2 regions of the Carnobacterium sp. FSL W8-0810 genome follow, and region 1 is predicted to be linked to the other one. Evidence: riboswitches for the same ligand, from Rfam matches in the RefSeq annotation. Region 1 holds a riboswitch; the other holds the start of a gene.
The links. A riboswitch is a leader RNA that binds a small molecule or an ion and turns the genes downstream of it on or off. The one in region 1 is predicted to bind thiamine pyrophosphate.

Region 2: it holds a riboswitch for thiamine pyrophosphate, as region 1 does, so the genes downstream of both, thiT (energy-coupled thiamine transporter ThiT) here and thiM (hydroxyethylthiazole kinase) in region 1, are expected to answer to the same signal.

What each region holds. Positions count from the first base shown of each region.
Region 1 covers NZ_JBBOWO010000001.1:548,169-552,369, forward strand. Annotated here, with positions in the region: gene NST49_RS02670 (YtxH domain-containing protein) at 1-56, shown strand, start outside; gene thiE (thiamine phosphate synthase) at 176-811, opposite strand; gene thiD (bifunctional hydroxymethylpyrimidine kinase/phosphomethylpyrimidine kinase) at 801-1,616, opposite strand; gene thiM (hydroxyethylthiazole kinase) at 1,613-2,356, opposite strand; TPP riboswitch at 2,498-2,596, opposite strand; TPP riboswitch at 2,654-2,751, opposite strand; gene NST49_RS02690 (alpha-amylase) at 2,902-4,201, opposite strand, start outside.
Region 2 covers NZ_JBBOWO010000001.1:2,104,885-2,109,085, reverse strand. Annotated here, with positions in the region: gene NST49_RS10170 (quaternary amine ABC transporter ATP-binding protein) at 1-23, opposite strand, end outside; gene NST49_RS10165 (HD domain-containing protein) at 475-1,140, shown strand; gene NST49_RS10160 (GNAT family N-acetyltransferase) at 1,190-1,684, shown strand; TPP riboswitch at 1,774-1,877, shown strand; gene thiT (energy-coupled thiamine transporter ThiT) at 1,963-2,523, shown strand; gene cls (cardiolipin synthase) at 2,677-4,128, shown strand.

The DNA.
Region 1 (4,201 bases):
AAGATTTAACTGATACCCCAGATCTATCTGTTGAAGATAGACGTGGACAATTATAGACTTAAATAGAACTCAAAGTAAAAATCCTTACTAAAATACCACTCTCCTAATACTTTAGGGGAGTGGTATTTGCTTTATCCTTATTTATATACTAATGCTAAATCAATCCTCTAAATAATTAGTTTATTTTTTTCTTTGACAGTAGATTCTTAACGGTTTGTCCAATATCTTCACTGTGGCAAATAACTGAAATAACAGACACACCGTCTGCGCCTGAAGAACGAACGGCATTAGCATTTTCTTCTGTAATTCCACCTATTCCTACAATTGGAAAGTTAGCAAATTGTTTTCGTATAGCTTTTAAAAAATACAACCCAGCAGGAGGCTTCGCATCTTTTTTAGATTGCGTTTTATATAGTGGACCAATTCCGACGTAATCTGCTCCGTTAAGTATCGCTTGTTCCATTTCTCTAGAATTGTGTACAGAAACACCCACTATTTTTCCTTTTGCTTTTTCACGAAATATAGGAAGCGCTAGATCTTCTTGGCCGATATGAAAACCATCCGCATTTAATTTAAATGCAAGCTCTACATCATCATTGACGATAAACGGTACTTGGTAAGCTTGACACATTTTTTGACAAGCACGAGCAAACTCTTCATACGCTTTACCTGTTAAAGACCCTTCACCCTTTTCACGTAATTGAAAACAAGTAATCCCTGCTTGTAAAGCTTCTTCAAGAGTTTCCAAAGGATCTTTTCTACAGTTCACTGTACCCATTATAAAATAAACGTTCAAAATATTACAGTTCATTTACTGCTACCTCACAGGTTCTTTTTTGATCGTTATAAGCAAAATGATTTGTTGGTCCATGACCATTTCCAATATGAAGAGGGGTAGAAATAGCTAGATGGATGAATTTTTTTGCTTCAATAATCGATTCATGTATGGACAGTCCTTTTGCAATATTTGCTGTAAGAGCTGCAGAAAATGTACAACCTGTCCCATGTGTATCTTTTGTTTGTATACGAGGGGTACTTATCGAAAAAGAATGCTGACGAGTGTATACTCTATCCGTTGCCTGTTCTCCATCTAAATGACCTCCTTTTATAATCACGCATTCAACCCCCATTTGAAGGATTTGCTGTGCAGCTTCTTCAATATCTTTAACATTTTTAATCCGTTTACCTGTTAAAAGTTCTGCCTCAGGGATATTTGGTGTGCAAATTGTTGTATAAGGAAACAGCTTTTCGATTAACGTTTTTACTGCTTCATCTTGTAAAAGACTTGCTCCGCCTTTTGCAATCATCACTGGATCAACGATTAGTGGAATTTGGTATTGTTGTACGATTTTAGCCACAACTTCAATAATTTCAGCTGAAAATAACATTCCTGTTTTAATTGCTTTTACAGAAAAATCATCTAGTATTGTTTGTAATTGTTGCTGTACAAAAATTGGCGATACTTCAAAAATACCGTGTACTCCTAGTGTATTTTGATCAGTTAATGCTGTTATTGCTGTTGTTCCAAATACACCCAGTTCTTGAAATGTTTTTATATCCGCTTGAATTCCAGCACCGCCACCTGAATCTGATCCAGCTATTGTTAGTGCAATCATCTCTCAACCTCCGATAATTTTTGTAATGTGTTCATAAATTGTAAAGCAAACGTACCCACTTCATTTGTACTTTGTTCAGCAGCTTGCTTGTAATCTTTTAACGTCGCTGCTAAACTTTGCATTGGATTCATACCGCTGCTCGCAAGCGACGCTGCACAGATAGCACTTAATAAACACCCAGTACCTGTGATGTGTGTCGCTATTTTCTTGCCTCCTGAAACATGAATTCCCTCATGCCCATCTGTTATAAAATCTGATTCACCCGTTACAATGACAAGGCACGTATACTGCAAAGCAACTCGTTTTGCGATTTTAGCAATATCTATTTCACCTGTGCCGCTATCTACACCTTTTGGTTGCCAAACCTCACCGGCAATTGCCGCTAGCTCACCTGCATTGCACCGAATTAAATCAAACTGAATTTTATTCAGAAGGTGCTTAACCAATTGTTTGCGATAACTTGTAGAACCAACACCTACTGGATCCAGCACAATAGGAATAGATAATTCATTTGCTGTTTTGCCTGCAAGCAGCATAGCTTCTGCTGTACGGTCATTCACTGTTCCAATATTAATAAGCAATGCTTGAGCAATCGACACTATTTCAGATACCTCTTTAACTTCATCAGCCATAATAGGTGAAGCACCGACTGCAAGTAACCCATTCGCTGTGAAATTAGCAACTACGTAATTTGTCATGCAATGCACTAAAGGAGCTTTTTTTTTAATTTGTACTAACATATTTCATTCCTCTTTCCTCTACTTTTTTGTCTGCCATTTCTTTTCACCATTCTTCAAAAATCTAACTCTCAGTCCTCCTTTATTTTGGACGCAAGCAAAAAAAGCCTCTACAAAAAGCGTAGAGGCTAAAAAAAGTGTATGAAAAAAACACTAATCGCTCCCTACGTCAGTATTAACTAACAGGTTCAAAGGGTCAGGTTTTAACCTTCTCAACACAAGCGTGTCCCCCCGCAATTAAAAGTTTTACAAAAGAAAAGCTCCCCATAGAAATGGAGAGCTCAGTACGTATAATTTAACAGATATGTACCTAGTGCTCCCTACGTCAGTGTTAACTAACAGGTTCAAAGGGTCAGGTTTTACCTTCTCAACACAAATGTGTCCCCCTGCAAAACATTTAATTACTTATAAGCTTACTATATACAAACTATTTAATCAATTTTCTTAAGTAATTAGACATTAAGAGTACAAAAAAAAGTAACTAATGAATAAATTTTTTCAGTCTATTCATTAGTTAGCAACAATTCGATCTTTTTCTTTTAATTTAATTATTCTTCTTTATTCACCCACACAGATACAGAACCGGCTTCTACAAGAAAATGACCATTACCTTCTTCATCAATCGTTATTTTATTTGTACAATTACCTAGATAATCTTCATAAACACATCCACTTTTGTCTTCTCCTACAAACATATCCTTAAAGCCAGCTTCACTATTTGAGATGACTACAGCACACCCTCTTGGATACTCTTCATTTCCTGATCGAGTCCAACCAATACAATTTCTGTGATCAAAATAATCTGTTTGATTTCCATAAGCATAATTCTTTTTAAGGTACAATAATTTATCGATTACTTCACGCTGAGGTTCAATTGGATCATCCCCTTTGATACCGTAATAATCACCGTAAAAGAGCACTGGATAGCCTTCTTGTCTTAGTAAGATAACTCCATAAGCTGCAGGCTTAAACCATGGCTCAATAAAGGATTCCAGCGATTGATTTGGTTGAGAATCATGATTATCTACAAAAGTTACAGCTTGCATGGGATTATTTTGGATTAACGTTTGATCAAATAATTGTGTCAAATCAAATTCGTTACCCATTTTTGAAGCTTGTTCTAATTGGTGATGCAATCCTACGTCAAATAGATCCATTTTATAGCCTTGGCTCTCTAAATAATTCTTTAAACTAGAGTAATTTTGGTCCCAATACTCTCCCACAATAAAAAATTGTTTGCCAAAATTAGATTCAATACTTTCGCGTAATTCATAAATGAAATTCTCGTTAATATGTTTGACCGCATCTAACCTAAAACCATCTACTCCAGTTTCTGCAATAAACCAATTAGCCCATTTTTTTGTTTCTTCAACAACTTCTGGATGACTATAATCAATATCAGCATACATGAGGTAATCGTAATTGCCATACTCGTTATCTACTGTTTCGTCATCGGCCCAGCCTTTATTTTGACCTTCAATACGATAAATAGCTTTTTTCTCGTTTTCTTGATTGTAATCCGTTCCTGAAAAATGGTACCAATGCCATTGGAAATCAGAGTATTTCCCTTTTCTACCTGGAAAAGTAAACTCTGTCCATCCTTCAATTTCATAGGGTTCACTGATTGTTTGATTGCGATCATCAGGATCCACTTCAATCGCTTTAAATCGTTCAACTCCATCTGCGCCTGCTTTATGATTTAAAACAACATCTGCATAAACTTGGATTTCGTATTTATGCAGCTCATCAATTGCTGCTATTAATTCTTCTTTTGTACCATACTTTGTGCGGATAGTACCTTTTTGATCAAACTCACCTAAATCGTATAAATCATATATTCCGTATCCA
Region 2 (4,201 bases), 1.6 Mb from region 1:
GTTATTTTTGACAAAAATAACATCCCCTTCCTTTTTTTATTTATGAATGTCAACTAGTGAATCAAAATGAATAAAGTACAATCTGATAAGGATAGAATCAAAACATAAATTGTTATAGAAACCATTCGTAAAATGGCTGATTTCTTTGAAAAATGTTTAAGAAAAATCGACATCTATTCATTAAAAAAAAACTTTTAAAATGAAGCACAATAATCAGTGTAACATGAATAAAAAAAAATGAAAAACAAAACCATTTTCAAAAATAAGCTTTAATACCGTTGTTTTACCTTGACGACAGACCTGAGAGGGGGAATAAAAAAAATAAAAAAAGTTTTTAAAAGCGTTTTCTTTTTAGGTTTCTTGTAAAAAAAGATAAAAAATAAGATATAAAAATTGACATATAACTTGTGGTTTTTTAGTGGGATTGATAGACTTATTTTGAAGTGCTGGAAGAGTACAAATGAGGTGGAAAAAATGTTAACAGATTTACAAAAAAAAATTATTGAACATACAGAAGACTATGTATATAAATTATTAAAAGATGATGCTAGCGGTCATGATTGGTGGCATATTCATCGAGTCAGAAATTTAGCAAAAAGTATTGCAAAACAAGAACGTAAAGAAATAAATTTCTTTATTTGCGAGATGGCGGCTCTTTTACATGATGTGGCTGATGAAAAAATGAATAAAACAGAAGCTGATGGGGAGAAGAAAGTTAGAAGTTGGCTTTCAACTCATCCTATAACTGAAGAAGAAACAGAACAAATAATGGATATCATTCTTCACATGTCATACAAAGGTGGGACAAATAAAACTAAATTGACTTCAATAGAAGGAAAAATTATTCAAGATGCAGATAGATTGGATGCAATAGGAGCAATTGGGATCGCTAGAACAATGGCCTATTCAGGTTCAAAAAATCGATTGATACATGATCCGGAAAAAAAACCACGTGAACATCTTACTATAGAAGATTATCGTTCTGGAGAAGATACAGCTATTATGCATTTTTATGAAAAATTGTTAAAACTAAGGGAAGAAATGAATACAACTTCTGGGAAAAAGTTAGCAGAACAAAGACATGCTTTTATGGAACACTATTTATCAGAATTTTATGCTGAATGGGATGGGGACAGGTAAGGTAGGCTTATAAAGAGGTTTAATACAATAAATCAGTGGAGGTTAGTGTATGAATAGGATGGAAAATATTATACTAAGAGAAGCAACAGTAGGCGATGTTTCTATGATAGAAGATTATATAATAGAAAAAAATCCTTACACAGTGATGCCTATGGTCGGTATGACTGAAAGTTTACATGAAAATGAAAAATACCCTATCTTGATCTTAGACCAAGATACGATGGTAGGTTTCTTTATCCTTCAAACAGGAAATTCGGTATTAAACTATGTCTCAAATCCCAATGCTATTCTTTTAAAAGCCCATTCGGTCGATAAACGGTATCAAAAGCAAGGATACGGAAAAGCTTCAATGGAAAAACTACCGGAGTATATAAAAGAGCGGTTTTCTTCTATTAATGAAATTGTTTTGTTGATTGATTACGATAACATCAGTGGACAAATGATGTATTTAAAATCAGGATTCAAAGATACTAAAAAGAAAGTAAAGGAAGCAGATGGGTATAAGTTTGTTTACTCAAAAATACTTGAGGGCAGTCTAGTTTAATCTGCTTAATAGTTGAATCATCAAATCGTATATTGACAAAAAATCAGTATAATTGTACTATATTATATGGAAGTAAAATTGAATGAACAACCATCACAAAGGGGTGCTGTAAAAAGCTGAGATTGAATCAATAGATTCTAACCCTTGGAACCTGTTCGTTAGTACGAGCGTAGGGATTGTGACGGGGACGAAATAATAGTGTTAAAATGATTATTCGGACTCCTCCTTTGATGTGTGGCACTGTTCAACACATGAAGGAGGAGTTTTTTTTGAGTAGTATGAGGTTACGTGTTTGGATAGAAGGGACGATAGTTGCCGCTTTAGCAATTGTGTTATCTTTGATTCCAACCAATATTGGAACAGGATTTACAATTTCGTTAGGGATGATTCCGTTAACGTTGTTTGCATTTAGGTATGGTTTTATAGCAGCGTCTGCATCAGGATTTTTATGGGGAGTATTGCATTTCTTAGTTGGAAACGCTAGTATATTGCATCCATTACAAGGATTTATAGAATATTTTGTTGCTTTTGCTTTTGTTGGTTTTGCAGGTCTGGTAAGCAGACCTATCCAACGATCTTTTAAAGAAAATAAAAAACTAAAGCAATATCAATTAATTGTCTTTGGAACGATATTAGGAACAGCAGCTCGTTTCTTCTGGCACTTTATTGCAGGGTATTATTTTTGGGGAAGTTATGCTCCAGAAGGAATGAATCCTATTTGGTATTCATTTATTGCGAACGGTGGAAGTGCACTCGTTACTGGAATAGTAACAAGCGTTGTATTAATCATCATAGCTAAAACGACTCCAATGTTGTTTTTACCAAAAAGTAAACATTAACCATTTTTTTTAAGGATAAATAAGTGAGAGATTGTGGCAGCTGCCCAATCTCTTTTTTGGTAATGAATTCCTGCAGTTCGCTAGTTTGTAGTAGCTAAAAAATTAGGGAAGTAGTAAGATTGACTAATAATAAAGTTGGAGAGGAATACGTCGATGCAGATTATCACATACATACTTTTGGGTTTTTTCTTTTTAAATATCGTTTTTGCTGTCATTACGGTTTTTCGTGAGAAACGAGATATTGCTGCTACTTGGGCATGGTTGCTTGTATTGATTCTTTTACCAGGAATTGGATTCATTTTTTATTTGTTTATTGGGAAAAAATTGACCCGTGAAAAGATATTTGATATCAAGTCTCAAGAAAATATAGGAATGCCAGAGCTCGTACAAGCTCAAAAAGAAATGTTAGCAGAGGATGAAAATTTATTATCTGCTAAACAAGCTACTGAAAACGCAAAAGAAATGGCAAGTTTATTTTTAGAAAGTGACGAATCAATTTTAACTAAAGGAAATAAAATTGAATTGTTCACTGATGGAGCACAGAAATTTAATTCTTTAATAGAAGATATTTCTAAAGCGGAGCATCACATTCATATGATCTATTATATTATCCATAACGATAAAATAGGGAAACGTGTTCTTAAAGTCTTAGAAGAACGTGCAGCTGCTGGAGTTGATGTTTTAGTTATTTATGATGCTTTAGGTTCTCGATCGTTAAAGCCTAATTTTTTTAAAAAATTAAAAAAATTAGGTGGCAAAGCTGAACCTTTCTTTGGTTCAAAATTTCCATTGATTAATTTACGTTTTAACTACCGTAATCACCGTAAAATTGTGATTATTGATGGGAAAATTGGGTATACTGGCGGTTTCAACGTTGGAGATGAGTATTTAGGCGAGTATAAGAAATTTGGCTATTGGAGAGATACCCATTTAAAAATTCAAGGAAATGCTGTCCTTGCATTACAAAGTCGATTTTTAATGGATTGGAATGCAGCAGTTCCTAAACATAAATTGGAATATGAAGAAAATTTCTTCCCTTTAATTGATAAAAAAGGGCATACGAACGTACAAGTCGTTTCGAGTGGTCCAGATTCAGATCTTGAGCAAATCAAAAAGGGTTATATTAAGATGATCAGTATGGCTAAAGAGTCTGTTTTTATTCAAACGCCTTATTTTGTTCCAGATGATTCAGTATTGGAATCTATTCAAATTGCTATAATGTCTGGGATTGATGTTAAAATCATGATACCGAATAAACCAGATCATCCATTTATTTATCGGGCTACCATGTATTATGCTGAAGCTATGGCAGCAGTTGGTGCAGAAGTATATATTTACGATAATGGATTTTTACATGCAAAAACAGTAGTTGTGGATGGAGATATCTGTTCGATTGGGACAGCTAATTTTGATATCCGTAGTTTTAAATTAAATTTTGAAGTAAATGTTTTTATCTATGATGCTAAGATTGCTCAGCAACAGCAAAATTTCTTTTATGAAGATATGAAGAAAAGCTATCTACTGACAAAAGAAATCATTGATAATAAATCTAAATGGATGAAATTTAAACAAACTTTTTCTAGATTATTTTCTCCAATTCTATAAACTCATAAGCTAGCTAAAGAAAGATTTTGGAATACTAATTCCAAAATCTTTTTTTATGAGAAAAAATTAATCA